Regions from separate parts of the Streptomyces dengpaensis genome, predicted to be linked through region 2. Evidence: predicted binding sites of a transcription regulator. Region 2 holds the regulator's gene; the other holds the start of a gene.
The links. The regulator HrcA, encoded in region 2, represses chaperone genes, less so after heat shock. The targets are predictions, from matches to a motif close to TTNGCACTCNGNNNNNCNGAGTGCNAA.
Positions count from the first base shown of each region.

Region 1: the regulator HrcA is predicted to act here: its motif matches at 9,534-9,560, upstream of groES (co-chaperone GroES).

Region 1 is NZ_CP026652.1:3,516,499-3,531,870, reverse strand. It holds gene tsaB (tRNA (adenosine(37)-N6)-threonylcarbamoyltransferase complex dimerization subunit type 1 TsaB) at 84-731, shown strand; gene rimI (ribosomal protein S18-alanine N-acetyltransferase) at 749-1,300, shown strand; gene tsaD (tRNA (adenosine(37)-N6)-threonylcarbamoyltransferase complex transferase subunit TsaD) at 1,293-2,441, shown strand; gene C4B68_RS15970 (hypothetical protein) at 2,438-2,689, shown strand; partial or broken gene C4B68_RS44075 (LacI family DNA-binding transcriptional regulator) at 2,776-2,973, shown strand; partial or broken gene C4B68_RS15965 (glycoside hydrolase family 3 C-terminal domain-containing protein) at 3,181-4,338, shown strand; gene C4B68_RS15960 (YciI family protein) at 4,530-4,886, shown strand; gene C4B68_RS15955 (RNA polymerase sigma factor) at 5,106-6,326, shown strand; gene C4B68_RS15950 (class I SAM-dependent methyltransferase) at 6,397-7,572, opposite strand; gene C4B68_RS15945 (polysaccharide deacetylase family protein) at 7,664-8,638, shown strand; gene C4B68_RS15940 (polysaccharide deacetylase family protein) at 8,689-9,459, shown strand; gene groES (co-chaperone GroES) at 9,705-10,013, shown strand; gene groL (chaperonin GroEL) at 10,125-11,753, shown strand; gene C4B68_RS15925 (ester cyclase) at 11,876-12,583, opposite strand; gene C4B68_RS15920 (SDR family NAD(P)-dependent oxidoreductase) at 12,736-13,509, opposite strand; partial or broken gene C4B68_RS15915 (MOSC domain-containing protein) at 13,607-14,243, opposite strand; gene C4B68_RS15910 (LysR family transcriptional regulator) at 14,323-15,294, shown strand.
Region 2 is NZ_CP026652.1:5,833,367-5,848,738, forward strand. It holds gene C4B68_RS26995 (HAMP domain-containing protein) at 1-886, opposite strand, end outside; gene C4B68_RS27000 (SpoIIE family protein phosphatase) at 1,067-3,142, shown strand; gene hemW (radical SAM family heme chaperone HemW) at 3,288-4,520, shown strand; gene C4B68_RS27010 (DUF3097 domain-containing protein) at 4,542-5,351, opposite strand; gene C4B68_RS27015 (MBL fold metallo-hydrolase) at 5,396-6,139, opposite strand; gene hrcA (heat-inducible transcriptional repressor HrcA) at 6,309-7,325, shown strand; gene dnaJ (molecular chaperone DnaJ) at 7,326-8,468, shown strand; gene C4B68_RS27030 (nitronate monooxygenase) at 8,646-9,749, shown strand; gene C4B68_RS27035 (16S rRNA (uracil(1498)-N(3))-methyltransferase) at 9,746-10,495, shown strand; gene C4B68_RS27040 (VOC family protein) at 10,508-10,900, shown strand; gene C4B68_RS27045 (hypothetical protein) at 10,842-11,249, opposite strand; gene C4B68_RS27050 (hypothetical protein) at 11,558-12,124, shown strand; gene C4B68_RS27055 (S41 family peptidase) at 12,258-15,372, shown strand, end outside.

The DNA.
Region 1 (15,372 bases), 2.3 Mb from region 2:
CGTCCTTTGCTGTGACGGTAGCAGCAGGGGAGCTGTAGTCCCGGACGGCCGTACGTCCGGCCCGGGCGCCGTACGCTGTTTGCGTGCTCTTGCTCGCTCTGGATACCGCCACCCCCGCTGTGACCGTCGCCCTGCACGACGGCACGTCCGTCATCGCCTCGTCGAGCCAGGTGGACGCCCGCCGCCACGGGGAACTGCTGCTGCCGGCCGTCGACCGGGTGCTCGCCGAGGCAGGCCGGCGGCTCGACGCCGTCACCGGCATCGTCGTGGGCGTCGGCCCCGGCCCGTACACGGGGCTGCGCGTCGGCCTCATGACCGCCGACACCTTCGGGCTCGCGCTCGGCGTGCCCGTGCACGGCCTGTGCACCCTCGACGGGCTCGCGTACGCGAGCGACATCGAGGGTCCCTTCGTCGTGGCGACAGACGCGCGGCGCAAGGAGGTCTACTGGGCGCGGTACGCCGACCGCCGCACGCGCCTGTCGGAGCCCGCCGTCGACCGGCCCGGCGACCTGGACCTCGACGGCCTGCCCGCCGTCGGCGCGGGCGCCCTGCTCTACCCCGACACCTTCCCGGACGCCCGCGCGCCCGAGCACGTCTCGGCGGCCGCGCTGGCCTCCCTTGCCGCGGAGAAGCTCGCCGCGGGCGAGGAGCTGGAGGCCCCCCGGCCGCTCTACCTGCGCCGCCCGGACGCCCAGGTACCGAAGAACTACAAGGTGGTCACCCCGAAGTGACATCCGAGCTGCGCGAAATGCGCTGGTGGGACATCGATCCCGTACTGCAACTGGAAAAGGACCTCTTCCCCGAGGACGCCTGGTCACGGGGCATGTTCTGGTCCGAGCTGGCCCACTCGCGGGGCCCGGAGGCGACGCGGCGGTATCTCGTGGCCGTCGAGGATGAGCGGCTCGTCGGGTACGCGGGGCTCGCCGCCTCCGGCACTGCGTCTGATAGCGGCTTCGCCGCGGTCGGCGACGTACAGACCATCGCCGTACGCCGTGACCAGTGGGGCACCGGGCTCGGTGCCCGGCTGCTCACCGAGCTGCTGCGGGCCGCGACCGCGTTCGAGTGCGCCGAGGTGATGCTCGAATGCCGCGTGGACAACGTCCGCGCGCAGAAGCTGTACGAGCGCTTCGGCTTCGAGGCCATCGGCTTCAGACGCGGCTACTACCAGCCGGGGAATGTCGACGCCCTGGTCATGCGCCTCCACGATCCGGCGACATCAGTACCTGCAGTACCTGCAGTACCTGCAGAACCTGCAGAACCTTCAGCACCTTCAGCACTAGGAACCGAAAGCAATGGCTGACTCACGCGACGAGCCTCTCGTACTCGGCATCGAGACCTCCTGCGACGAGACCGGCGTCGGGATCGTCCGTGGCACCACGCTCCTCGCGGACGCGGTCGCGTCCAGCGTCGACGAGCACGCGCGCTTCGGCGGGGTCGTGCCGGAGGTGGCCTCGCGCGCCCACCTGGAGGCGATGGTGCCGACCATCGACCGGGCGCTGAAGGAGGCGGGTGTGAGCGCCCGCGATCTCGACGGGATCGCCGTCACCGCCGGGCCCGGACTCGCCGGCGCGCTGCTCGTCGGGGTCTCGGCGGCGAAGGCGTACGCGTACGCGCTGGGCAAGCCGCTGTACGGCGTCAACCACCTCGCGTCCCACATCTGCGTGGACCAGCTGGAGCACGGCGCCCTGCCGGAGCCGACGATGGCGCTTCTGGTGTCCGGCGGCCACTCGTCCCTGCTGCTCTCGACCGACATCACGTCCGACGTACGGCCCATGGGCGCGACCATCGACGACGCCGCCGGCGAGGCCTTCGACAAGATCGCGCGCGTACTGAACCTCGGCTTCCCGGGCGGTCCGGTCATCGACCGGTACGCGCGCGAGGGAGACCCCACCGCGATCGCCTTCCCGCGCGGGCTCACCGGGCCGCGCGACCCGGCGTACGACTTCTCCTTCTCCGGCCTGAAGACCGCCGTGGCCCGCTGGATCGAGGCCAAGCGGGCCGCGGGGGAGGAGGTGCCGGTGCGGGACGTCGCGGCCTCCTTCCAGGAGGCGGTGGTGGACGTGCTGACCAGGAAGGCCGTACGGGCCTGCCGCGACCAGGGCGTCGACCACCTCATGATCGGCGGCGGCGTGGCCGCCAACTCCCGGCTGCGCGCGCTCGCCCAGGACCGCTGCGAGGCCGCCGGGATCCGGCTGCGGGTGCCGCGGCCGAAGCTGTGCACGGACAACGGGGCGATGGTGGCCGCGCTCGGGGCTGAGATGGTCGCCCGGAACCGGGCCGCCTCCGACTGGGATCTGTCGGCGGACTCCTCGCTGCCGGTGACCGACCCGCATGTGCCCGGGAACTCTCATGACCATGACCATGACCATGACCATGACCATGGCCATGTGCACTCGCACGATCATGTGCACGAGGTCAGCAAGGAGAACCTGTACTCGTGACCGTCGCGCTGATGTGGGAGGCGCGGGCCGTCGCCGGGCGTGGTGACGAGCTGCTCGACTGGGTGCGGTCGCAGGAGCTGCCCGGGACGCCCTTGCGGAGAGAGATCCTTCGGGCTCCCCAGGACCGGGTTCTCGTCATCACGTGGTGGGATGCGGCGTACGACGCCGAGCTGCCCGAACTTCCTGAGCCTGATGGAGAGTTGGTGACTCGGGCCGTGCATCGCTGGCGGTTCGAGTCGGTGGCCTGACGGCTGCGGTTTCCCATTTCCGATCCCGATCCGATTCCGATCCCGCTCCCATTTTCCGGAAGACTCGTGCAATTTTTCGCGGGTGTGTGTGGAACCGTAGGGGCGTCTTGGATACGTCGACGGAGGTGGGCGCAGTAGCCCGGGAGAGCTTCAAGAACAAGGTGACGATCACCGAGATCGCCCGGCAGGCCGGGGTTTCGGTGCCCACCGTGTCGCGTGTCGTCAACGGCCGCTCCGATGTGTCGCCGGAGACCCGGGCTCGGGTCGAGGACCTGTTGCGGCACCACGGCTACCAGCGCAGGCCCGCCGCGCCGGGTGGCCGGGCCGCCCTCATCGACCTCGTCTTCAACGACCTCGACAGTCCCTGGGCCGTGGAGATCATCCGGGGGGTTGAGGAGGTCGCGCACGCCTCTGGTGTGGGCACGGTGGTCGCTGATCCGGCTGTCGGGTCGGCTGCCCTCGTCGCCGCGTCCACCGCTTCGGCGGCCGCGCCCGCCACCACCGCCCCCGCCCCCGTCGATCTCGACCCACCCCACATGCGCGCGCTGGCACGGCAGTTGGCCGAGGAGTCCGTGGTCCTGCTGGCAAACGACGGTGCGTTGCCGTTTGCGTCCGGGGTGCGGCGGATCGCCGTGCTCGGGCCGCTCGCCGACGATCCGGCGGGGATGCTCGGGTGCTACAGCTTCCCGCGCCATGTCCTGCTGGACTACCCCGAGGTCGAGACGGGGGTCACCGTGCCGACGCTGCTCGAAGCGCTGCGCGCGGAGTTGCCGGACGCGGAGTTCACGGCCGATCCGATGGCGGCCGACGTGTGCGTGGTCGTGGTCGGAGACCGTTCGGGGCTGTTCGGGCGCGGTACGTCGGGCGAGGGCTGTGACGCGGCCGATCTCGAACTGCCCGGCGGACAGGGCGAGGTGGTGGACACGGCGCTGGCCGCTGGGACACCGGTCGTGCTGGTGCTGCTCTCCGGCCGCCCGTACGCGCTCGGGCGCTGGGCGGACCGGTGCGGGGCGGTGGTGCAGGCGTTCTTCGCGGGCGAGGAAGGCGGGCCCGCGGTGGCCGGGGTCCTGTCGGGGCGGGTGAACCCGTCGGGACGGCTCCCGGTGAGCGTGCCGCGCGACTCCGCAGGGCAGCCGTGGACGTATCTCGCCCCGCCGCTCGGACGGCGCGGTGAGGCGAGCACTCTCGACCCCACGCCGCTGTTCCCGTTCGGACACGGGCGGTCCTACACGTCGTACGCCTGGCAGCGGCCGTCGGTCGACGACAGCGCGTTCCCGACGGACGGCGAGACGACCCTGCGGCTGACCGTCCGCAACACAGGGGAGCGGTCCGGTACGGAGGTCGTCCAGCTCTATCTCCACGATCCCGTGGGCAAGGTGGCCCGCCCGGTGGTCCGCCTGATCGGCTACGCACGCGTGCCGCTGGAGGCGGGCGCGTCGGCGGAGGTCCACTTCACGGTTCCGGCCGACCTGGCCGCGTACACCGGACCCGACGGCGACCGGATCGTCGAACCGGGGGAGCTGGAACTGCGGTTGGCGATGTCCAGCGCCGACGACGACGTGCGGTATGCGGTGCCGGTGACGCTGACCGGGCCCGAGCGGGTCGTGGGGCGGGAGCGGCGGATGCGATGCGAGGTGCGGGTGAAGTGAGACGGGCAGGGGCGTCCGGGCCCCGGCCCGCACCACCGCCGACCGTTACTGACCGGCGGAAATTCCCGTGCCGGAAAAATTCTCGAAGAAATCCGGCGCGCGTGTCGATCCCGGCGTCTCCCGTTCGACGCACGGGTGAGAGGTCAGGAGAAGCCCGGCCTCCGCAGAGGCAAGAGACACGAGGAGTCACCATGCCGCGCTATCTGTCGCTCGTCCAGATCGACGAGAGCACCGCGCCCGCCGAGGGCCCCAGCCCCGAGCTGATGCAGCGGATGGGAGAGCTGCTCGAAGAGATCACCAAGGCCGGGGTCATGCTCGACACCGCCGGGCTGACTCCGTCCGCCCAGGGGAAGCGGGTGCACTGGGAAGGCGGGCAGCTGTCCGTCACCGACGGGCCCTTCACCGAGTCCAAGGAGGTCGTCGGCGGCTACGCGCTCATGCAGTGCAAGGACATGGCCGAGGCCCTGGAGTGGACCAAGCGGTTCCTGCAGGTGCACGAGGAGCACTGGAACGTGACCTGTGAGGTGCGGGAGATCGCGGAGGGCTGAGCCAGGACTTGGCCCGAACGCCCCGCGGGTGTCTGATGGTGGGCTGTGGAACAGCAGCCCACCGCCGGCACACACGGTACCGATGCGGTCGCCGCACCCGGTACCGATGAAGCCCGCACACCCGGTACCAGTGAAGCCACCGCACCCGATCCCCAGGAAGCCACCGCACCCAGGCCCCCGGAAGCCGTCTCACCCCGTACCAGCGAAACCGTCGAGACGATCTTCCGCATCGAGTCGCCCCGCATCATCGCCGGCGTCGCCCGGATCGTCCGGGACGTCGGTATAGCCGAGGAGCTCGCCCAGGACGCCCTGGTCGCGGCGCTTGAGCAGTGGCCGCGGGACGGCGTCCCGGACAACCCGGGCGCCTGGCTCATGGCCACGGCCAAGCACCGCGCGATCGACCTCGTACGCCGCCGGGAACGCTACATGCGCAAGCTGGAGGAGGTCGGCCGGGACCTCTCCCTGAGCGCCCCGCACCGCCTGGACGAACCCTCCGACCCGGACGGCATCGACGACGACCTCCTCCGCCTGGTCTTCACGGCCTGCCACCCCGTGCTGTCCGCCGAGGCCCGCATCGCCCTCACCCTGCGCCTGCTGGGCGGTCTGACCACCGCCGAGATCGCCCGCGCCTTCCTCGCTCCCGAGGCGACGATCGCCCAGCGCATCGTGCGCGCCAAACGGACGCTGGCGACGAAGGGGGTCGCCTTCGAGGTCCCGTACGGCCCGGAGCGCGAGGCCCGGCTCGGGTCCGTGCTCGAGGTCATCTACCTGATCTTCAACGAGGGGTACGCGGCCACGGCCGGCGACACCCTGCTGCGCCCCGCCCTGTGCGAGGACGCGCTCCGACTGGCCCGTGTGCTGGCCGAGTTGATGCCGAAGGAGCCGGAAGTGCACGCTCTGGCGGCCTTGCTGGAGCTCCAGGCATCCCGCACGGCGGCCCGCACCGGCCCGTCCGGCGAACCGATCCTCCTCAAGGACCAGAACCGCGGCCGCTGGAACCGCCTCCTGATCCGCCGAGGCTTCACCGCACTCGCCCGAGCCAACGCGACCGCGACGGGAGGCCCCGGCCCGTACGCCCTCCAGGCCGCCATCGCCGCCTGCCACGCGCAGGCGTACGCGCACGAGGACACGGACTGGCACCAGATCGCCACCCTCTACGGCCTGCTGGCGGTCCGCTCCCCATCCCCCGTCGTCGAACTGAACCGCGCGGTCGCCGTCTCGATGGCGGACGGCCCGGCCCCCGCCCTGGAGATCGTCGACACCCTCGCCAGTGAACCCGCCCTCCGCGACTACCACTTGCTCCCCAGCGTCCGCGGCGACCTGCTCGCACGCCTCGGGCGTACGGCGGAGGCACGCGCGGAATTCGAGCGCGCGGCGTCCCTGGCCCGCAACGAACGGGAGCGCGAACTCCTGCTGGCGCGCACGGAGGAGTGCGGCTGACAGCGGGGCGCGATCACCCCGAGGAGTGGCGAGCCTCGGTGCCTGCGGCGTCCGGCAGGGCGGGCGGTCGTCACCCCACGGGGTGGCCGACCAGCATGGTCGGGGCGCCCGCGACGCGCGTGAGGAACACCGTCGCGGAATACGGCCCGTGTGACTTGGGCAGGGCCTTCCGGCGCAGCTCCTCCGGCTCGACGGCCGACCCCCGCTTCTTCACCGTCAGCACGCCGACCTCCCGCTCCCGCAGCAGCGCCTTCAACCTCTTGACGTTGAAGTGGAGTTGATCGGTGATCTCGTACGCGGAGGCGTACGGCGTCGGGCGCGGCTCGTCCGCCGTGACGTACGCGATCGTCTCGTCGATCAGGCCGCCGTCCAGCTCCTCGGCCACCTCCGCGACCAGATGGGCCCGGATGACGGCGCCGTCGGGCTCGTACAGATAACGCCCGACCGGGCGCACCGCGGGGTCCGGCAGCCCGCGGCCCCGGAGTTCGCGCGGGCCCGGCAGCAGGGTGGCCCGCACGAGGCCAGGCTCGGTGCCGAACCACAGCACCGCCTCCTTCACGTCCCCGCCGTCCGAGATCCACTCGGCCTCCGCCTCGGCGGGGATCGCCTCGTGGGGGATGCCGGGGGCGATCTTCAGGGCCGCGCGGGGGGCCTTCGTGGCCGTCTCGATCGCCCAGGAGAGTGGTGGCGAGTACGCCTCCGGGTCGAAGATCCGGCCCCGTCCGCCGCGTCGAGCCGGGTCCACGAAGACCGCGTCGTACGCGGCGGTGTCCACCTGCGTGACGTCCGCCTCCCGTACCTCGATCAGGTCGGCCAGCCCGAGCGCGTCGGCGTTCGCGCGGGCCGCCGCCGCCGTCAGCGGGTCGCGGTCGACGGCGAGCACCCTGATGCCCGCGCGCGCCAGCGCGATCGCGTCGCCGCCGATGCCGCAGCAGAGGTCGGCGACGGAACGGACGCCCAGGTCCGCGAATCGACGCGCCCGGTGCGTCGCGACCGTCGTACGCGTCGACTGTTCGACCCCGTTCGGGGTGAAGAACATCCGCTCGGCGTCCTCGGTCCCGAACTTCGCCGCCGCCCGCTGCCGCAGCCGCGCCTGCCCGAGGGCCGCCGAGACCAGCTCGGCCGGGTGCTCGCGGCGCAGCCGGGTGGCGACGGCCAGCTCCTGTGCCGGTTCGGTGCCGCGGACCTCGTCGAGCAGGGCGAGGCCCTCGGGGGTGAGAAGGGAGGCGAAGGAGACGTCGTTCACGGGGCCATTGTGGGCCAGTCGGTGGACGGTGCGCGTCCGGCGGCGGTGTCGGGGCCTCGGGCGGGCCCCGCACCTGGGAGGATGCGACGCCATGCGACCAGTACGACAAAAGTACAAATACGGGGCAAAAGGCCTCGGTCTCCACCGGGGGGCCGGTCTCCGTGGGGCCGCCCGCCGTGGAGCCGGTCTCCGTGCTGGTATCGCCGTGCTCGCCCTCGCCGCCCTCGTCCCCGGCTGTACGGACGTCCCCTTCGACCGCCTGGAGGGGGCCTATGGTCAGCAGCCGCTGAAGGCACCCCCCGCCCGTGCCCTCGACGCGTACGCCTCCAAGCTCGGTCAGGCACACGCCCGGCGCGTCGCCGCGGCCCAGCGCTGGGGGCTGGCCGAGACACCCCTGCCGGCCCCGCCCGCGCCCGTCAGGAAGCCGGCGATCAGGACCCGTGAGGGGTTCGAGGCCGACGGCCACGAGGAGCTGGAGCTGCCCCCGGTCTTCACGACCGTCCCGACCAAGGACAAGGTCGTCTTCCTCACCGTCGACGACGGCGCGGAGAAGGACCCGGAGTTCCTGCGGATGATGAGCGATCTGCAGATCCCGTACACCGCCTTCCTCAGCAATTATCTGATCAAGGACAACTACCGGTACTTCCGGAAGATGCGCGACCGGGGCGTCGGCCTCAGCAACCACACGCTGCACCACGCCTACCTGCCCGGACTCCCGTACGCGGAGCAGCAGTACGAGATCTGCGGCATGCAAAGGGTGATGGAGCGGCAGTTCGGCAAGCGCCCGACGCTCTTGCGGCCGCCCTACGGCAACTACGACGGGGACACCCTGCGCGCCGCGAAGTCCTGCGGCATCGAGTACGCCGTCCTCTGGGCCGAGGAAGTCTTCGTCGACCGCTGGGAGTACCGCGAGTGGGACCAGGACCTGCACCCCGGCGACATCGTCCTCACCCACTTCCGGGGCCGGAACGAATGGAACGGCAGCATGCCCGACCTGGTCCGCCATTTCATGGAGAAGGTCACGGACAAGGGGTACGCGGTGGCCCGCCTGGAGGACTACCTGTGAGCGTGCAGGTGCCTGTGAGCTTGCCGGGGCACCTGGGTGCGCCAAGGCGTATGGGCGGGCCAGGGCCTGGCGTGCGGGGGCTGACCGTCGCCGTGCTCGCCGCGGCCGCACTGCTCAGCGGGTGCGCCCAGTCCGTCGACCCGATCGAGCGGCTGGGCAAGAAGGCGGCGCAGAAGGTACACCCGCACGAGTCGGCGTACCGCCGCTGGGGCCTCGCCGCCCCGCTCGCCCGGGCGCCGAGACCGCCCTCCCGGCCCACCGTGCGCTCCGCGGGCCCGGCGCTGCCGCCCGTCGTGGACCGCGTCCCCACCCGCGACAAGGTGGTCTTCCTGACGTACGACGACGGCGCCGAGCGCGATCCGCGGTTCGTCGACATGGTCCGTGAACTGCGGCTGCCGGTCAGCATGTTCCTCACGGACAGTGTCGTCGGGCCGGGGTACGGGCACTTCGCGCGGCTGCGCTCGGTGGGCGCGAGCGTGCAGAACCACACCCTCGACCACGCCTCCCTGCGCGGCCTGCCGTACATCGGCCAGCGCGCCCAGATCTGCGGCCAGCAGGACAAACTCAAGCAGCGCTTCGGCATCCGGCCCCGGTTCTTCCGCCCGCCGTACGGCGCGTACGACACCACCACGCTGCGCGCCGCCGCCGACTGCGGGGTGGCCGCGATCGTCCTGGGGCGGCACGCCGACGCGCGGCCGCTCCGCCCCGGCGACATCCTGCTCGGCTTCGACGGCCCCGACCAGACGGAGGCCACGACCAGACTGCTGCGCCGCGTCCAGAAGGAGGGATTCACGGCAGGGCGCCTTGAGGACTACCTCTGATGGCTCGGCCCGGCCGTCAGGAGACGCCCACACCGCCGAAGGTGATGAAAAAACACGCGCCGCGCCACAGGGCTTTGGCACTCCGCTTGACCGAGTGCTAATCGCAGTCATAGTGTCGGCTCTGGCACTCCCCCCTGGAGAGTGCCAATAGCGACGGGCAGGTCCGGCACCCGCGACGACGGATCGACCTGGTCGCCACCTCAGACAGTTAACCCCGTGAGATCTCCGAAGGGGGAGGTCGGATCGTGACGACCGCCAGCACCAAGGTTGCCATCAAGCCGCTCGAGGACCGCATTGTGGTCCAGCCGCTGGACGCCGAGCAGACCACGGCCTCTGGCCTGGTCATCCCGGACACCGCCAAGGAGAAGCCCCAGGAGGGCGTCGTCCTGGCCGTGGGCCCGGGCCGCATCGAGGACGGAAAGCGCGTCGAGCTCGACGTGGCCGTCGGCGATGTCGTGCTGTACAGCAAGTACGGCGGCACCGAGGTGAAGTACAACGGCGAGGAATACCTCGTCCTCTCGGCTCGCGACGTGCTCGCGATCATCGAGAAGTAATTCACCGAGCATCGCAGTGAACTGCGCCCCTGGCCCCCGCGACCTTTGACAAGCCGGGCGCCGGGGGCGCCGTTCGTTTCTCCCAAGTTCCGAGAGGGCTGAATCGCTCCCATGGCGAAGATCCTGAAGTTCGACGAGGACGCCCGTCGCGCCCTTGAGCGCGGCGTCAACAAGCTTGCCGACACGGTGAAGGTGACGATCGGCCCCAAGGGCCGCAATGTCGTCATCGACAAGAAGTTCGGCGCACCCACCATCACCAACGACGGTGTGACCATCGCCCGCGAGGTAGAGGTCGAGGACCCGTACGAGAACCTCGGCGTTCAGCTGGTGAAGGAGGTGGCGACCAAGACCAACGACATCGCGGGTGACGGTACGACCACCGCCACCGTGCTCGCCCAGGCGCTCGTGCGCGAGGGCCTGAAGAACGTCGCCGCGGGTGCCTCCCCGGCGCTGCTGAAGAAGGGCATCGACGCGGCCGTCCAGGCGGTCTCGGCTGAGCTCCTCGCGACGGCGCGCCCGATCGACGAGAAGTCCGACATCGCCGCCGTCGCCGGGCTGTCCGCCCAGGACCCGCAGGTCGGCGAGCTCATCGCCGAGGCGATGGACAAGGTCGGCAAGGACGGTGTCATCACCGTCGAGGAGTCCAACACCTTCGGTCTGGAGCTGGACTTCACCGAGGGCATGGCCTTCGACAAGGGCTACCTGTCGCCGTACTTCGTGACGGACCAGGAGCGCATGGAGGGCGTCCTCGAGGACCCGTACATCCTCATCCACCAGGGCAAGATCAGCTCCATCCAGGACCTGCTGCCGCTGCTGGAGAAGGTCATCCAGGCCAACGCCTCCAAGCCGCTGCTGATCATCGCCGAGGACGTCGAGGGCGAGGCCCTGTCGACCCTGGTCGTGAACAAGATCCGCGGCACGTTCAACGCCGTCGCCGTGAAGGCCCCCGGCTTCGGTGACCGCCGCAAGGCCATGCTCGGCGACATCGCCACCCTCACCGGTGGTCAGGTCATCGCCGAGGAGGTCGGCCTCAAGCTCGACCAGGTCGGCCTGGACGTGCTGGGCAGCGCCCGCCGCGTGACCGTCACCAAGGACGACACCACCATCGTCGACGGTGGCGGCAGCTCCGAGGAGGTTCTCGGCCGCGTCAACCAGATCAAGGCCGAGATCGAGAACACCGACTCCGACTGGGACCGCGAGAAGCTCCAGGAGCGCCTCGCGAAGCTGGCCGGCGGCGTGTGCGTGATCAAGGTCGGCGCCGCCACCGAGGTCGAGCTCAAGGAGAAGAAGCACCGTCTGGAGGACGCCATCTCCGCGACCCGCGCCGCGGTCGAGGAGGGCATCGTCTCCGGTGGTGGCTCCGCGCTCGTCCACGCCGTCAAGGTCCTCGAGGACAACCTCGGCAAGACCGGCGACGAGGCCACGGGCGTCGCGGTCGTCCGCAAGGCCGCCGTCGAGCCGCTGCGCTGGATCGCCGAGAACGCCGGCCTGGAGGGTTACGTCATCACCTCCAAGGTCGCCGAGCTCGACAAGGGCCAGGGCTTCAACGCCGCCACCGGCGAGTACGGCGACCTGGTCAAGGCCGGCGTCATCGACCCGGTCAAGGTCACCCGCTCCGCCCTGGAGAACGCCGCCTCCATCGCCTCCCTGCTCCTCACGACCGAGACCCTGGTCGTCGAGAAGCCGGCCGAGGAGGAGGCCGAGGCCGGTCACGGCCACGGTCACGGCCACGCCCACTGAGGTTCGTAGCTGACGGCGAAGGCCCGGTTTCCCCGCGGGGGAACCGGGCCTTCGTGCTGTGCCGTCAGGGCTCCCAGGGTCCATGCCGTGCTGTCGGATCCACAGCCGGCCATGCCGTGATGTCAGGTCTCCAGCTCGTCCAGCGCCCCGAGCTGACTCATCAGCCCCAGCCGGTCGTACTGCCACCAGCCCTCGGCGATCTTCCCGTCCTCATTGCAGCGGAAGATGGTCGAGCCGGTCATGGTGACCTGCCGCCCGGTCGGGGGAATCCCCAGGAAGTCGCCCTTGTGGGTGCCGCTCCAGGTCCACCGCGTACAGACCCGGTCGCCCTGGGCGATCTGGTCGTCGACGGCGAACGAGAAGTCGAACCCACCGCGCCACATGTCGATCTCGCGCCGCATCGCGTCGAGTCCGATGGTGTCCTGCTCGTTGGCGGGATCGTGGTCGTGGTAGTTCTCCGCCATCAGGCTGTTGAGCGGCGGAAGTTCACCCTCGGTGGCCAGCGTCTCGTAGAACCTGCGGATGTTGGCCGCGTACATCTGCTCGTCGCGGACCACTTCCAGGTCCGTGAACGTCGGCATCTCGTCGCAGAGCGCCACCATCTCCCGGAAGATCTTGTCGGTCTCGGGGAGGTTCGAGTTCCGCATCGCCTCTTCGTACGAGGGGAACTCCACGATCTCTATGAAGTGGGTCGCGTCGGACCGGTCCTTGCCGATCACGTTGTGCGTCGCGGCCCGCTTGCCCTTGGTCTGTTCGGCCCATGTGTCCATCAGCCGGTTCATCTCGTCGAACCGACTGGTCTTGCAGTCGATGAGCTGTACGAATGTCATGGCGCCGCCTCCGGCCCCCTGGGTCCGGTATGAACGCCCCCATTTTAGTGAAAATCCCCTCCAACCGTTTTGGTTGAAGGGGATTCGACTGCTGTCCACCCAGGCCGTACTCCAGGAAACTACCGGGCGTAACGGCGCCGCCGCCGCCGATCTCACTGCGGCCCGTACTTCCGTCCCGTCTTCGACGTGATCCCGCCCAGCAGCGCCCGCGGCGTCACCTTCACCATGCCCATGAGCGCCTTGTAGCGCGGGTCCGGAACCGACAGCGTCTTGCCGCGCGCGAGATCCGCGAGCGCCGCCGCGACCAGCTTGTCCGCGTCGAGCCACATCCAGTTCGGGATGTTGTCCGTCCCCATCCCGGCCCGCTGGTGGAACTCGGTGCGCACGAAACCGGGGCACAGCGCCATCAGCCGTACGCCGCTGCCCGCCAGGTCCCGCGCCGCGCCCTGCGTGAACTGCACGACCCACGCCTTGGACGCCCCGTACGTACCCCGCGGCACGAACGCGGCCACCGAGGCGACATTGACGACCCCGCCCCGGCCGCGCTCCCGCATGGACGCGGTCGCCGCCGACGTCAGCCGGAGCACCGCCTCGCAGTGCACCTTGAGCATCGTCAGCTCGTCGGCCATCGATACGTCGAGATAGCGGCCCTTGTTGCCGAAGCCCGCGTTGTTGACCAGCAGGTCGACCGGGTTCCTGCGGTCGCCGAGGCGCTCGGCCACCGCCTCGATGCCGTCGTCGGTCGCCAGGTCCGCCGTCAGCACCTCCGCCTCGATGCCGTGCCGGTCGTGCAGTTCGGTGGCCTGCTCGCGCAGCCGCTTCGTATCGCGCGCCACCAGCACGAGGTTGTGCCCGTCAGCCGCCAGACGCCGCGCGAAGGCGGCGCCGATGCCCGCGGTAGATCCCGTAATCAGAGCCGTTGTCATGGCGCAAGGTTAGTGACCTGGCCAGGCGTCCGGCGCGCGGTGCCACCCAACGTCCGGCCACGCTCCACGAGTTCCCCGCACCGCGGCTCACCAGGTCCTACGCGCCGTACTTCGCCACGTACTTCTCGGCCACCGCCAGCGCCTCCGGGTCCAGGGCGTCTCCCGCGGCCAACAGCCTTGGCAGCAGCGTCCGTTCGGTCGTGACGGCGCGGAACTGGAGAGCGACGGTGACGTCGTGGTCCGGCCGGTGGATGATCTCGATCGCGTCGCCGGAGCGGATCTCGCCGGGCTCGATCACCCGCAGATACGCGCCGGGCGCGCCCTTTTCCGTGAAGCGCCTGACCCAGCCCTTCTCACCGACGTGCCCCTGAAAGGTCCGGCAGGGGATGCGTCCACTGGCGACCTCCAGGACGACCTCAGGGCCGATGCGCCAGCGTTCGCCGATCAGCGCGCCGGACACGTCGAGCCCCTCTGTCGTGAGGTTCTCGCCGAACATGCCGCTTCGCAGCGTCCGGCCGAGCTCGCGCTCCCAGTCGTCGAGGTCCTCGCGCGCGACCGCGTACACGGCCTGGTCGTTGCCGCCGTGATGGCGCAGTTCGCACACCGCGTCCCCGGCGAGTGGTCACCCGAACGGGCCCCTCGACGGGTTGCTTGTCGATGCCGGTCACGCCCTCCGGCTGGTCCGTGTACTCGACGGCCCGCGCGCGGCCCAGATTCAGCGACAGAAGCTTCATAGCCCCACGCTAGGTGATCGGAGTCAAAGCGTCGACGGGATATTCGTCATCGCATCCAAGGATCACTTATGCTCAGAAGGTGATCGAGGCCCGTCATCTCCGCGTCCTGCGTGCTGTCGCCGCCACCGGCTCCTTCTCGGCGGCGGGACGCGAACTGGGCTGCACCCAGCCCGCCGTCAGCCAGCAGATGAAGGCCCTGGAGTCGTCCGTCGGCACACCACTGCTGGTCCGCACCGGGCGCGAGATGCGCCTCACCGTGGCCGGCGAGGCACTGGTCCGGCACGCGGCGGGCATTCTCTCCGGGCTCACGGCCGCCGAGGAGGAGGTCGCCGCCATCGCGGGTCTGCGCGCGGGCCGGGTGCGGCTCGTCTCCTTCCCCAGCGGCAGCTCCACGCTCGTACCGACGGCGCTCGCCGCGCTGCGCGCCGCGCACCCCGGCACCCGTGTCTCCCTGGAGGAGGCCGAGCCGCCCGAGTCCGTGGAGAAGCTCCGGGCCGGCGACTGCGACATCGCGCTCGCCTTCCGGTACGAGGGCGCGGCGGGTGTCGAGGAGTGGGACGACCTGGTCGTACGGCCTCTGCTGACGGACCGTCTTGTCGGGCTCGTGCCCGAGCGGCACCGGCTCGCCGGGGCGGACTCGGTCGCGATCGGCGAGTTCGCCGGAGAGCCGTGGATCGCGGGCTGCCCGCGCTGCCGCGGACAACTGGTCGAGGTCTGCCGCGGCGCGGGCTTCGAGCCCCGCATCGACTTCGCCACCGACGACTACCCGGCCGTGGTCGGCCTCGTCGGCGCGGGTCTGGGCGTCGCGGTCCTTCCGGAGCTCGCCGTCGAGTCCGTGCGTCCCAAGGGGGCGCGGACGGTGACGGTGGAGCCCGCGGTCCGCCGCGAGATCGTCGCGCTCACACTGCCGGACCTGGCGCAGGTACCCGCGGTGGCGGCGACCCTTGAGCGGCTGGCGCGGGCGGCGGCTCGGCAACGGCGAAGGCCGACGGAGGCCGGCGAAGACGGGGCACGCGCGCGTAGCGCGAAAGGCGGGGGCACGCACGCGTAGGACGCGAAGTGGCGCCGGGCACGCATGCGGCGACAACTACGGTCATGCGTGCGGGCAGTGACAGCCACGGGCACGCGT
Region 2 (15,372 bases):
CGACCGTGATCTTCTGGCTCAGATCGCCGTTGGCCACGGCCGTGGTGACCTGGGCGATATTGCGGACCTGGGAGGTCAGGTTCGAGGCCATGAAGTTGACGTTGTCGGTGAGGTCCTTCCAGACCCCCGACACGCCGCGCACCTGCGCCCGGCCGCCCAACTGGCCCACCGTGCCGACCTCGCGGGCCACGCGGGTGACCTCGTCGGCGAAGGCGGAGAGCTGGTCCACCATCGTGTTCACGGTGAGCTTCAGTTCGAGCAGCTCGCCGGTCGCCTCGACCGTCACCGTACGGGTCAGGTCGCCGCGCGCCACTGCCGTGGTCACCAGGGCGATGTCCCGCACCTGGGCCGTCAGCCGGGACGCCATCGTGTTGACCGCCTCGGTGACATCCCGCCAGCTCCCCGACAGACCCGTCACCTTGGCGCGACCGCCGAGCCGCCCCTCCGTGCCGACCTCGCGGGCGACGCGGGTGACCTCGCCGGTGAAGAGGGAGAGCTGGTCGACCATCTTGTTGACGGCGCGGCCCAGCCGGCGCAAGTCGCCGCGCAGCTGCCGGTTGCCGTCGTGCAGGTCGACCCGCTGGGTCAGATCGCCGCCGGCCACCGCGTCGAGCACGCGGGTCGCGTTCGCCGCCGGGGCCACCAGGGCGTCGAGCAGCTGGTTCACGTCATTGACGCGCGTCGTCCAGGTGCCCTGGCCCGGGCTGGCCGAAAGGCGCTCGTCGAGCCGCCCGTGCCGGACCAGTTCCCGCCGTACCCGCTGCACTTCCGTGTTGAAATGGTTGCTGCGGTCGACGATCTGGTTGAACGCGGTGCTCAGCTCGGCCACCAGGCCGTGCCCCGTCTCCGGGAGCTTGGTGAAGTCGCCGTCCCGCGCGGCGGTCATCGCGGCGAGCAGGGGGCGCAGATCCGATGCTCGAATCTGACCGTCTTCGAGCATGCGCATACCACTGTTCTCACTCATGGTGGCCCACTTCGTAACTCGGTGCTTATGGGCAGGGCCAGTCTGTCACTCTGTCTGCATCGCCTGAGGCGTATTCGTCCGAACTGCTCAGGGAGCCGCACAGTGGGGGCCATTCCGACGCAACGGGAGTCCATGGCGCGTGCCCCTGATGCGCCTGCGAACCACCGCGCCGGCCAGGAACTCATGGCCCGTACGTCGCTGGCGGGCACTCCGCTCGCACCCGGAGCCGCCCGCAGGTTCCTGCACGGCGCGCTCGCCGACTGGGCCCAACTCGCCCTGCCCGGAACCGAGATCATCGACGACCGCCTCACCGAGGACGCCCTCGTGGTGGTCAGCGAACTCGTCACCAACGCCGTCGTGCACGCCGGCACCGACGTCGAACTGCTCTGCCACCTCGAAGGCAGGGCCGACGGGGCGCCGGGCCCGCTGGTCGTCGAGGTCTCGGATCAGCACCCCTCGCGCGGGGTGTGCGACGACAGCATCCAACGGCCGTACGGCACACCGGAGTACGGGCGCGGGCTGCGGCTCGTGGCCGCGCTCTCCGAGGCCTGGGGGATCACGTATCGCCCGGGCATCAAGACCGTGTGGGCGCGGCTGCTGGTCGACGCAGGTGGGCGGTGCGACGGGGGTGCGGGCTCCACCAGGGCTTCGGGCGGCGAGGCGACGGTGGGCGGCGAGGGGATGCCGGGAGGCGACGGGATCCCGGACGACAACGGGATTCCGGGTGCCAGACGCTTTTCGGACGCGGAGGGGAGAGCCGCGTACGCCGCAGAGCAGGCCGAGCAGGCCCTTGAGCGAGGGCTGCGGGCCGGCGAGACGCTCGCCCACGAGATGCTCCCGCCCGAGCCGCGACGCAACGCCCAGCAGGACCTGGACTGGCTCAACCGCGGCGCCCTCTCCTTCCTCGCCGAGGCCTCCGATCTGCTTGCCGGGCAGCTCGACGAGGACCTGGTCGCCGCGCTCGCCGGACAGCTCCTCGTGCCGCGCCTCGCCGACTGGTGCGCGGTGTGGCTGGAGGACGAGGCCACCGACCGGATGGGCGGGCTCGGCCTCGCCCTGGGACCCCGGCTCGCCCGCGTCTGGCACGGCAGCGAGAACCGTATCGAGGACCTGCGCCGCGCCCTGGAGAAGGACCCGCCGCGGCTGCCCGACGCCGTGCGCTCCCGGGCCGTCCCCGTGCCCTGGCCCGGCGAGGCGCTGGGCGCGCCCGGGGCCAGCGGCGCGGCCCTCGGGTACCGGCTGATCGCGGGCGGGCGGCCACTGGGCACGCTCGTCATCGGGCGGGCCGGGCGGATCGGCTTCCCCGACGAGATCACCGGACTCGTCGAGGACCTCAGCCGCCGTATCGCCCTCGCCATCGGCGCGGCCCGCCAGTACGCGCGCCAGGCCACCATCAGCCGGGTCCTGCAGCGCGGTCTGCTGCCCGGCGCGGTCGCCGAGATCCCCGGGGTGCGCAGCGCCCTCGTGTACGAGCCGCTCGACAAGGGCGGACCCAGCGGCGACTTCTACGACCTCTTTCCGGCGGGCGACGGCCGCTGGTGCTTCACGGTGGGCGACGTCCAGGGCAAGGGGCCCGAGGCCGCCGTCGTGATCGGGCTCGCCCGGCCCTGGCTGCGGCTGCTGGCCCGCGAGGGCTACGACGTCGCGGACGTCCTCGACCGCCTCAACCAGCTCCTGCTCGACGACGCGACGGAGGCCGCGGACGCCGCGGCCCGCGCGCTCGTGGCGGCGGGCGCGCCCGGGCTCGGCGCGGACCTCGGCCCGCAGACGCGGTTCCTGTCCCTGCTGTACGGCGAGCTCGTCCCCTTCGACGGTGGCGTACGCTGCACCATCGCCTCCGCCGGGCATCCGCTGCCGCTGCTCCTCGGGCCCGACGGCGACGTACGGGAGGTGGCCCGGCCGCAGACCCTCCTCGGCGTCGTCGAGGACGCCGGCTATACGTCCGAGACCTTCGAGCTGTACCCCGGTGACACCATGCTGTGCGTCACCGACGGCGTGACGGAGCGGCGCAGCGGGCCGCGCCAGTTCGACGACGACGACGGCCTCGCGAAGGCCCTCGCGGGCTGCGCGGGCCTGAGCGCCGAACTGATCGCGGAACGGATCCGCAGGCTGGTGCACGAGTTCGGTTCGCGGCCGCCGGAGGACGACATGGCGCTGCTGGTGCTGCAGGCGGAGTAGGGGTCCTACGGGGTTTTCGCCCCCTCCGCCCCTACCCGTCCCCTACCTGGGGGCTCCGCCCCCCAGACCCCCTTGTCGCGCTTCGCGCTCGTCCTCAAACGCCGGACGGGCTTGATCAATCCCTCCGTGCTGGACAATAGAAGACATGCCTTCCGCACTCCCCGACGGTGAGCCCGTCCCCGACGACGGGGCGCTGCCCGCGAACGCCCTTGCCGGGGCCGCCGAGCGACCCCTCGGGTTCTACCTCCACGTGCCGTACTGCGCGACCCGCTGCGGCTACTGCGACTTCAACACCTACACGGCGACCGAGCTGCGGGGCACCGGAGGCGTACTCGCCTCCCGCGACAACTACGCGGACACGCTGATCGACGAGGTCCGCCTGGCCCGCAAGGTCCTCGGCGACGACCCGCGCGAGGTGCGCACGGTCTTCGTCGGCGGCGGTACGCCGACCCTGCTGGCCGCCGACGATCTCGTACGGATGCTGGGGGCGATCCGCGACGAGTTCGGGCTCGCGGACGACGCGGAGATCACCACGGAGGCGAACCCGGAGTCCGTCGACCCGGCGTACCTCGCGACCCTGCGCGCCGGTGGCTTCAACCGGATCTCCTTCGGCATGCAGAGCGCCCGGCAGCACGTACTGAAGGTGCTCGACCGCACGCACACTCCCGGCCGCCCCGAGGCCTGCGTCGCCGAGGCCCGCGCGGCGGGCTTCGAGCACGTGAACCTCGACCTGATCTACGGCACGCCGGGGGAGTCGGACGACGACTGGCGCGCGTCCCTGGACGCGGCCCTCGGCGCCGGGCCCGACCACATCTCCGCGTACGCCCTGATCGTCGAGGAGGGCACACAGCTCGCCCGCCGCATCCGCCGCGGTGAGGTCCCGATGACGGACGACGACGTCCACGCGGACCGGTACCTGATCGCCGACGAGGTGATGTCGGCGGCGGGCTTCGACTGGTACGAGGTCTCCAACTGGGCCACGTCGGAATCCGGCCGCTGCCTGCACAACGAGCTCTACTGGCGCGGCGCCGACTGGTGGGGAGCGGGCCCCGGCGCCCACAGCCACGTCGGCGGCGTGCGCTGGTGGAACGTGAAGCACCCGGGGGCGTACGCGGCGGCGCTGGCCTCCGGCCGTTCCCCGGGCGCGGGCCGCGAACTCCTCTCCGACGAGGACCGCCGGGTGGAGCGCATCCTGCTGGAGCTGCGGCTGCGCGAGGGGGCGCCGCTGTCCCTGCTCCACGCGGACGGCCTGGCGGCCTCACGCCGGGCAGTGGCCGACGGTCTGCTCGAAGCGGGGCCGTACGAGGAGGGGCGTGCGGTGCTCACCCTGCGGGGGCGGCTGCTGGCGGACGCCGTGGTCAGGGACCTGGTGGACTGATCACTCGGGATTGTGCGGGAGTCAGGCCCCAGCGCTGTCCGTGACGAAGTCGATCAACTCCTCCACCCGGCCCAGTAGTTCCGGCTCCAGGTCCTTGTAAGACCGCACCCGCGACAGAATGTGCCGCCACGCCGCACCGGTGTTTTCCGGCCACCCCAGGGCCCGGCACACCCCCTTCTTCCAGTCCTGCCCGCGCGGCACGCGCGGCCACTCCGCGATGCCCAGGGACGACGGCTTCACCGCCTCCCAGATGTCGATGTACGGGTGGCCGAGGACCAGCGCGTGCTCGCTCGTCACCGACTCCGCGATCCGCGATTCCTTGGTGCCGGGGACCAGGTGGTCCACCAGGACGCCAAGCCGGGCGTCCGGCCCCGGCGCGAAGTCCGCGACGATCGACGGGAGGTCGTCGATGCCCTCCAGGTACTCCACGACGACGCCCTCGATGCGCAGGTCGTCGCCCCAGACCTTCTCGACCAGTTCGGCGTCGTGGCGGCCCTCCACGTAGATCCGCCCGGCCCGCGCCACCCGGGCCCGCCCGCCCGGTACGGCGACGGAACCCGAGGCGGTACGCGAGGGCCGTACCGGAGCGGCAGACGGGCGGACCAGGGTCACCACCCCGCCCTCCAGGAGGAAGCCGCGCGGCTCCAGCGGGAACACCCGGTGCTTGCCGAAGCGGTCCTCCAGGGTCACCGTGCCCGCCTCGCAGCGGATCACCGCGCCGCAGAAGCCGGTGCCGGGCTCCTCGACCACCAGGCCGGGGTCCGCGGGGACCTCGGGCACGGCCCGGGGCTTCTTCCACGGCGGGGTCATGTCCGGAGAGTACTGGCGCATTCGGATGACGATAGGAGAAGCGCGGCCCTGACGTCGTACGACTCCTACGACACGCCGAAACGGGCCGCCAGCGCGTCCCGCTGGGCGTGGACAAACGCCGCATTCACCGCGGCCCCGTGCCCCGGCACGTACACCGCGTTCTCCCCTCCCAGATCGAGCAGCCGGTCCAGGGCGACCGGCCAGTGGGAGGGAACGGCGTCCGGACCCGCCTGCGGTTCGCCCGACTCCTCCACGAGGTCACCGCAGAAGACGACCTCGGGAGAGTCCGGTGTGCCGGAGACCAGGATCGCCAGGTCGTGGGCCGTGTGGGCCGGGCCCACGTTCGCCAGCAGGACCTGGACACCGCCGCCGAGGTCGAGGGTCCACTCGCCGCACACCAAGTGGCGGGGGCGCACCAGGAGGTCCGCGGCCTCCGCCGCGTCCCGCGGGTCCAGACCGTTGCGTACGGCGTCCGCGCGCAGCGCCTCGCGCTCGCGCTCGTACGCGAGGACCGCGTCCAGACCGACCGCCCCGAACACCTCCACCCCCGCGAACGCCGCGGCGCCGAAGACATGGTCGAAGTGCGGGTGCGTGAGTGCGAGGTGCGTCACGCGGCGGCCGCCGCCGAGGAGCCGTCGTGTCTCGGTCCTGAGGCGCGCGCCCTCCGCCAGGCTCGACCCCGCGTCGATCATCAGGGCCGCGCCTTCGCCCACCACGAGCCCGGCCGTGCAGTCCCACACCGGAAGCCGTCGCCGCCCGACCCGGGGTGCCAGCATTTCCCACCCCAGCTCTTCCCAAGTCACGCTCATACGCCGACGCTAGCCGTGACAGGGTGCGGGGAACGACTTCGCAGGCCCGCCCTTGCCGGGGCCATACCTCACCGCCGTACACTGGCCGGGAAACGCTGGCACTCGCGTGCGCTGAGTGCCAGGCCGGCAGTCCACGGGGACCACGGGAAGACATCTGGAGGTGTGCGCGATGCTCAGTGAACGCAGGCTCGAAGTGCTGCGCGCCATCGTCCAGGACTACGTGGGCACCGAGGAGCCGGTCGGTTCCAAGGCGCTCACCGAGCGGCACCGGCTCGGCGTCTCCCCGGCGACCGTCCGCAACGACATGGCCGCGCTGGAGGACGAGGGCTACATCGCCCAGCCGCACACCAGCGCCGGGCGCATCCCCACCGACAAGGGCTACCGGCTCTTCGTCGACAAGCTCGCGGGCGTCAAGCCGATGACGGCGCCGGAGCGGCGGGCCATTCAGAACTTCCTCGACGGCGCCGTCGACCTCGATGACGTCGTGGCGCGGACCGTACGGCTGCTCGCGCAGCTCACGCGGCAGGTCGCCGTCGTGCAGTACCCCTCGCTGACGCGCTCGACCGTGCGGCACGTGGAGCTGCTGTCGCTGGCCCCCGCGCGCCTGATGCTGGTGCTGATCACGGACACCGGCCGGGTCGAGCAGCGCATGATCGACTGCCCGGCGCCGTTCGGCGAGACGTCGCTCGCGGATCTGCGGGCCCGGCTCAACAGCAGGATCACCGGCCGCCGCTTCACGGACGTCCCGCAGCTGGTGCAGGATCTGCCGGACAGTTTCGATGCGGAGGACCGGGGTACGGTCGCGACGGTGCTCTCCACCCTGCTGGAGACACTCGTCGAGGAGACCGAGGAGCGGCTGATGATCGGCGGCACCGCCAATCTCACCCGTTTCGGACATGACTTCCCTCTCACCATCCGTCCGGTGCTCGAAGCCCTCGAAGAGCAGGTCGTGCTCCTCAAGTTGCTTGGCGAGGCCGGGGATTCGGGCATGACGGTAAAGATCGGTCATGAGAACGCGTATGAGGGACTCAACTCCACGTCCGTGGTCTCGGTCGGCTACGGTTCGGGCGGCGAGGCAGTAGCCAAACTCGGCGTGGTCGGACCGACCCGCATGGATTACCCGGGAACGATGGGAGCGGTACGAGCGGTGGCACGGTACGTCGGACAGATCCTGGCGGAGTCCTAAGTGGCCACGGACTACTACGCCGTACTCGGCGTGCGCCGCGACGCATCCCAGGACGAGATCAAGAAGGCGTTCCGGAGGCTCGCGCGCGAGCTGCACCCGGACGTCAATCCCGATCCGAAGACGCAGGAGCGGTTCAAGGAGATCAACGCCGCGTACGAGGTGTTGTCGGACCCGCAGAAGAAGCAGGTCTACGACCTCGGCGGCGACCCGCTGTCCCAGTCGGGCGGCGCGGGAGCGGGCGCGGGCGGCTTCGGCGCCGGCGGCTTCGGGAACTTCTCGGACATCATGGACGCCTTCTTCGGTACGGCGTCGCAGCGCGGCCCCCGGTCGCGTACGCGGCGTGGCCAGGACGCCATGATCAGGCTCGAGATCGACCTGGACGAGGCGGCCTTCGGCACCACGAAGGACATCCAGGTCGACACGGCCGTCGTCTGCAACAGCTGCAACGGCGAGGGTGCGGCGCCGGGGACCTCCGCGCAGACCTGTGACATGTGCCGCGGCCGCGGTGAGGTGTCCCAGGTCACCCGGTCCTTCCTCGGTCAGGTCATGACCTCGCGGCCCTGTCCGCAGTGCCAGGGCTTCGGGACCGTGGTCCCGACTCCGTGCCCCGAGTGCGCGGGCGACGGCCGGGTCCGGTCGCGTCGCACGCTGACGGTCAAGATCCCGGCCGGTGTCGACAACGGCACGCGGATCCAGCTCGCGGGTGAGGGCGAGGTCGGGCCCGGTGGCGGTCCCGCCGGTGACCTCTACGTCGAGATCCATGAGCTGCCGCACGCCGTGTTCCAGCGGCGCGGGGACGATCTGCACTGCACGGTCACCATTCCGATGACCGCGGCGACGCTGGGTACCAAGGTGCCGCTGGAGACGCTCGACGGGCTGGAGGAGGTCGACATCCGGCCCGGTACGCAGTCCGGGCAGTCGATTCCGCTGCACGGGCGCGGTGTCACGCACCTGCGGGGCGGTGGCCGCGGTGACCTCATCGTGCATGTCGAGGTCATGACGCCGACCAAGCTCGATCCCGAGCAGGAGCGGTTGCTGCGGGAGCTGGCGAAGCTGCGGGGCGAGGAGCGGCCCACCGGGCAGTTCCAGCCGGGGCAGCAGGGGCTGTTCTCGCGGCTGAAGGATGCGTTCAACGGTCGCTGACGAGGCACTGAGGGGGCGCTGGGGAGGGTTTTCCGCCCCCTCCGTCGCTGCCCGTCCCGTACCTGGGGGCTCCGCCCCCAGACCCCCTCATCGCGCTTCGCGCTCGTCCTCAAACGCCGGACGGGCTGGTGCCAGGGTGGATTCGGTCCTGTGCGGAGGACGTGACAACATGCCGTCATGTCCTCCGCACTGACCGATCTCTTCCCCTACCCGATCGTGCAGGCCCCCATGGCGGGCGGCGTCTCCGTGCCGCGGCTCGCGGCGGCCGTGTCCGAGGCCGGTGGGCTCGGTTTCCTCGCTGCCGGGTACAAGACCGCCGACGGCATGTACCAGGAGATCAAGCAGGTGCGGGGGCTGACGGGCCGCCCCTTCGGGGTCAATGTGTTCATGCCGCAGCCCGAGTTCGCGGACGCCGCGACCGTCCAGGTGTACGCCAGCCAGCTCGCCGGTGAGGCCGCCTGGTACGAGACCGAGCTCGGCGACCCCGACAGCGGCCGGGACGACGGATACGACGCCAAGCTCGCCGTCCTCCTCGACAACCCGGTGCCGGTGGTCTCCTTCCACTTCGGCGTCCCCACCCGGGACGTCCTGCTCTCGCTGCGTCGCGCGGGCACCTTCACCCTCGTCACCGCGACCACCGCCGAGGAGGCCCTCGCCGTGGAGCGGGCGGGCGCCGACGCGGTCATCGCGCAGGGCGTCGAGGCGGGCGGCCACCAGGGCACCCACCGCGACAACCCGGAGACGGACGGCACCGGCATCGGACTGCTCTCGCTGATCGCACAGGTCCGCGAGACCGTGCAGATCCCGATCGTCGCCGCCGGCGGCATCATGCGCGGCAGCCAGATCGCCGCGGCCCTCGCCGCGGGCGCGAACGCCGCCCAGCTCGGCACCGCTTTCCTCGCCACCCCCGAGTCCGGCGCCAACGCCGTGCACAAGCAGGCGCTGACCAACCCCCTCTTCGTCCGTACGGAGCTGACGCGCGCGTTCTCCGGCCGCCCGGCGCGCGGATTGGTCAACCGCTTCCTGCGCGAGCACGGCCCGTACGCGCCCGCCGCGTACCCCGAGATCCACCACCTCACCTCCCCGCTGCGCAAGGCGGCCGCCGCGGCGGGCGACGCGCAGGGCATGGCGCTGTGGGCCGGGCAGGGCCACCGCATGGCGCGCGAACTGCCCGCGGGGCAGCTGGTTGAGGTACTGAACACCGAACTCCTCGCCGCACGGACGGCGTTGACGACAGCGTTGTCAGAGACCCCGGGACAGGACGGGGGTGCGGTCCGATGACGGCACCGGTGTTCGTGGCCGAACACTTCAACGCGGGCGCCGGCGCACGCTACGTCCTCGACGGCCCCGAGGGGCGGCACGCCGTCTCCGTGAAGCGGCTGCGGCCCGGGGAGAGTGTCGTCCTCACGGACGGCGCGGGGCGCTGGGCCGAGTGCGAGGTGGTCGGCACCGAGGGCAAGGACCGGCTGATCGTCGACGTGCACGCGGTGTCGGAGGAGCCGGAGGAGTCCCCCCGTATCACCGTCGTCCAGGCCCTGCCCAAGGGCGACCGGGGCGAACTCGCCGTCGAGACGATGACCGAGACCGGCGTCGACGCGATCGTCCCCTGGGCCGCCTCCCGCTGCATCACGCAGTGGAAGGGCGAGCGGGGCCTGAAGGCGCTCGCCAAGTGGCGGGCCACGGCGCGGGAAGCCGGCAAGCAGTCCCGTCGGGTCCGCTTCCCGGAGATCGCGGACGCGATGACGACCAAGCAGGTTGCCGCACTTCTCGCCACAGCGGACCTCGCGGCGGTGCTGCACGAGGACACGGAGCTGGGGACCGAGCCGTTCGCGACGGCCGAACTCCCCGCGTCCGGGGAGATTGTCCTGGTGGTCGGCCCAGAGGGCGGGATCTCCCCCGAGGAGGTTCGGCTGTTCACCGAAGCGGGCGCGCGGACGTTCCACCTGGGGCGCACGGTGCTGCGTACGTCGACCGCCGGGACCGTGGCGACGGCGCTGCTGCTGGCCCGTACCGGCCGCTGGTACTGACGGGGAATCGCCGTGGAACTCGCCCAAGTACGGCTGCTCGTCTCGGACTTCGCCGCGTGCTACCGCTTCTACGGCGAAGTCCTGGGCCTCAAGCCCCAGTCGGGGGCGACCGAGGGGCCGTACGAGAAGTTCAGCCCCGCCGCCGGCTCGGCGGGCATCGCCCTGCAGGACCGGGCGGCGATGGCCGAAGTCCTGGGTGAACTGGGTGAGTCGGCGACCGGGCACCGCTCCCTGGTGGTGCTGCGGGTGGACGACCTGGACGCGTACTGCGAGCAGATCACCTCGCGTGGCGCGACCGTGCTGCACGGCCCGGTGCTCCTGACCGACCGCATGCGGGTCGCCCACCTCAAGGACCCGGAGGGGAACCTGGTGGAACTCCAGCAGTGGCTGCTGCTGAGCGGCTGACGACGACCGCCCGGAACAGCTCCCAGCCGTCCAGCTCCCCAGCGCCCGTCAGCAGTCCGCGGCGCCCGGCCTCGTCGACCAGGGCGCGTACGACGCCGGGTTCACGCAGGTTGAGCAGGTTGCCGCGGCCGTCCGCCAGGCAGCCCTCCATCCAATAGCCGCCTTCGGACGTGTACCGGCCCGAGCCCGCCTCGCCCGCGTGGAAGACGAAACGCGTGCGGGTGCCGTCGCGGTACAGCGTGAGGGCGTCACGCCAGACGCCGTCGCGGCCGCGCTTCTGGCGGTAGCTCCAGAAGTAGGTCGTCTGCTCGTCCACGACGAGCCTGCGCAGCCTGCGGTCGTTGCCCACCACGCCAGGCTATGCGGCGGGACACCTCCTGGTCTCCGGGTTTTCCGCGGGCAGGAGTTGGATGTCCTCGCGGCGCCGGAGGTCCGGCTGCCAGGTCCGCCGCCGGGTCGGAGCCCTGAGGGGCGTCGTCGGAGGGGCGCGGTGCGGGCAGGAGCCGGGGGGTGTTCCGGCGGGGGCGGATCCGCGAGTGGGGCAACGGGCCTCCGGGGCATGCTCAGTTGGGCGAGGGACTCGATTGTGGCGGGTGAGCCGAGGAGTGGCCGTATACGCCCTATCGCGTCGCCCGGGACAGTGGCAGGATGCCCTCCATGGGGGCATTGAAGTGGGTTTGGGGCCGTCCGCGGACACAGCGGACGGCAGCCGTGGCCGGCCTTGCGGTGGTCGTCGTGGGCGGAGTCGTCGCCTGTGATCCGAACGGGCTGAGTTCCGCCACGGTCGCCTACACGACCGACCAGACCGCGACCAAGGAACTCGAACGGCAGCACGCGAACGTGCGCTGGCTCAGCTGCACGGCGTCCTACGACGGGGACAACAAGGCCTATACGCCGGGCAAGACGCACTCGCCGACCGAGAACACCGTCGCCTCCGTCGACTGCCAGGGAGAGACCGACGACGGGCAGGACATCACCGTCAAGGGCAAGGTCACCCGCGCCGTCGACGGCGCGTGCGTGCGCGGGGACCTCGTCGCCACGGTCGGCGGCAAGGAGTGGTTCCACGTGAACGGCCTGGGCAACTGCGAATCCACGAACACCCCCACCCCGCCGATCTCGTACCAGCCCACGAACGGACAGCCCGACCCCACCGTCACCGTCACCGTGACGAAGACGATGTGGTGCAAGGGCGATCCCACGTGCTGGCCGTCCCAGGGCAAGTGACTCAGAGCAAGTGACCCGCAGGGCACAAGGGGCCGGGGGCAAGACGCCCGGGGCAGACGACCGGCCCGGCCGGACCCGGATCAAGTGATCGAAACCCCTGTCGGCGGGCGCTTTCGCTGCTTAGGGTGATCGGGTGACAGAGTCCGCACCCTCCGCGTACCTCCGGTTTCCGCATCTGCACGGCGAGTTGGTCGTCTTCACCGCCGAGGACGACGTCTGGGCCGCCCCGCTCGACGGCGGCGGCCGGGCCTGGCGGATCAGCGCCGACAACACCCCGGTGAACCATCCGCGCATCTCCCCGGACGGCATGACCGTCGCCTGGACGTCGACGCGAGACGGGGCGCCCGAGGTGCACGCCGCCTCCCTGGAGGGCGGACCGTCCCAGCGGCTGACGTACTGGGGCAGTGCGAAGACCCAGGTGCGCGGCTGGACCCCGGACGGGCAGGTCCTCGCGCTCAGCGCCCAGGGGCAGGCGAGCCTCAGGCGAAGCTGGGCGCGGGCCGTCCCGCTCGACGGCGGTCCCGCGACGACCCTTCCGTACGGTCCTGTCGGCGACGTCGCCCACGGCGGCCCCGGTGTCGTCCTGCTGTCCGCTCCCATGGGGCGCGAGGCCGCGTGGTGGAAGCGGTACCGCGGCGGTACGGCGGGGAAGCTGTGGATCGACAGGGGCGTCCGCGACGGGGAAGGCGCCGGGGAGTTCGTACGGCTGCATGAAGAGCTCGACGGGAACCTCGAATACCCTGTGTGGGTGGGGGAGCGCATCGCCTTCCTGTCGGATCACGAGGGCGTCGGCGCGCTCTACTCCTCCCTCGCCGACGGGTCGGACCTGCGTCGGCACACGCCGGGTGGGGGCACCTCCCGCTCATGGGGGTCTCCCCGCTCGAGCGAAGCCGAGAGTGGGGGAGAAGCCGAGAGTGGGGGAGGTTTCTACGCCCGGCACGCGGCGAGCGACGGCACGCGGGTCGTGTACGCGTCCGCAGGCGAACTGTGGCTCCTCGACGACCTGGAGGGCGCCGAGCCGCGCCGGCTGGACCTCCGGCTCGGCGGGCAGCGCGTCGACCAGCAGCCGCACCCGGTGAACGCGTCGCGCTGGTTCTCGGCCGGCGTGCCCGACCACACCGGACGCGGCAGCGCGCTCTCCGTGCGCGGCGCCGTCCACTGGGTCACCCACCGTTCGGGCCCGGCCCGCGCCCTCGCCGCCGAGCCCGGCGTACGCGCCCGGCTGCCCCGCACCTTCCGCGCCGACGGCGAGGAGCACGTGGTGTGGGTGACCGACGCCGAGGGCGACGACGCCCTCGAGTTCGCCCCGGCCACGGGCGTCGCCCCCGGAGCGACCCCGCGCAGGCTCGCCGCCGGGCAGCTCGGACGGGTACTCGGCCTCGCCATGGCGCCCGACGGCAGCCGCGCCGCCGTCGCCTCGCACGACGGACGCGTGCTGCTCGTCGAGCGGGAGAGCGGCGAGGTGCGCGAGGTCGACCGCAGCGAGGACGGGGAGATCACCGGCCTCGTCTTCTCGCCCGACTCGGCGTGGCTGGCCTGGTCGCACCCCGGGCCGCGCCCGCTGCGCCAGCTCAAGCTGGCCAACACCACCGACCTCTCGGTGACCGAGGCGACCCCGCTCCGGTTCCGGGACTATGCGCCCGCGTTCACGCTCGACGGCAAGCACCTCGCCTTCCTGTCGGCGCGCTCCTTCGACCCCGTCTACGACGAGCACGTCTTCGACCTGGCGTTCGTGGGCGGCTCCCGGCCGTACCTGATCACGCTGGCCGCGACCACGCCGTCCCCCTTCGGGCCGCAGCGGCACGGCCGCCCCTTCGAGGCGCCCGACAAGGACGAGACGCCCGACAGCGAGGGCGCGCCCGCGACCCGGATCGACCTGGACGGGCTCGCCGACCGCATCGTGCCGTTCCCCGTCGAGGCCGCCCGCTACTCGACGCTGCGGGCCGCCAAGGACGGGGTGCTGTGGCTGCGCCACCCGGTGCGCGGCGTGCTCGGCGCCTCCCGTGCCACGCCCGACGACCCGGACCCGAAGACCGAGCTGGAGCGCTACGACCTCGTCCAGCAGCGCATCGAGTATCTCGCCGCCGACGCCGACCACTTCGCCGTCAGCGGCGACGGCAAGCGGGTGCTGCTGTGGGCCGACGGCAAGCTCAAGGTCGTCCCCAGCGACCGGCGCGCCTCGAACGACGACGAGAGCGACACGAACATCACCGTCGACCTCTCACGCGTACAGCGGACCGTCGACCCGGTCGCCGAGTGGCGGCAGATGTACGAGGAGACGGGCCGCCTCATGCGGGACAACTTCTGGCGGCCCGACCTGGGCGGCGTCGACTGGGACGCGGTCCTGGACAGATACCGGCCGGTCCTGGAACGGGTCGCCACCCACGACGACCTCGTGGACCTGTTGTGGGAGGTGCAGGGCGAACTCGGCACCTCGCACGCGTACGTCACTCCGCGCGGCGGATGGGGCGGCGGCGACCGGGAGCAGGGGCTGCTCGGCGCGGACATCTCCCGTCACGCGGACGGGAGTTGGCGCATCGACCGGATCCTCCCGTCGGAGACCTCCGACCCTCAGGCGCGGGCGCCGCTCGCCGCGCCCGGGGTCGCGGTGCGCGCCGGGGACGCGATCGTCGCGGTCGGGGGGCAGCCGGTCGACCCGGTGGCCGGGCCCGGGCCGCTGCTCGTCGGCACCGCGGGCAAGCCGGTCGAGCTGACCATCTCGCCGTCCGGCGGCGGGGATCCACGGCACGCGGTCGTGGTGCCCCTCGCGGACGAGGAGCCGCTGCGGTACCACGCGTGGGTGGCGGACCGGCGCGCCTACGTCCACGAGCGGTCCGGGGGCCGCCTCGGGTATCTGCACGTGCCCGACATGGTGGGCTCCGGGTGGGCCCAGCTCCATCGCGACCTGCGTGTCGAGGTGGCCCGGGAGGGGCTGGTCGTGGACGTCCGCGAGAACCGCGGCGGCCACACCTCCCAGCTGGTCGTCGAGAAGCTGGCGCGCCGGATCGTGGGCTGGGACGTTCCGCGCGGGGTACGGCCGTACAGCTATCCGGAGGACGCGCCGCGCGGTCCCGTCGTCGCCGTCGCCAACGAGTTCTCCGGCTCGGACGGGGACATCGTCAACGCGGCGATCAAGGCGCTCGGCATCGGTCCCGTGGTGGGTACGCGGACCTGGGGCGGTGTCATCGGCATCGACAGCCGCTACCGGCTCGTCGACGGCACGCTCGTCACCCAGCCCAAGTACGCGT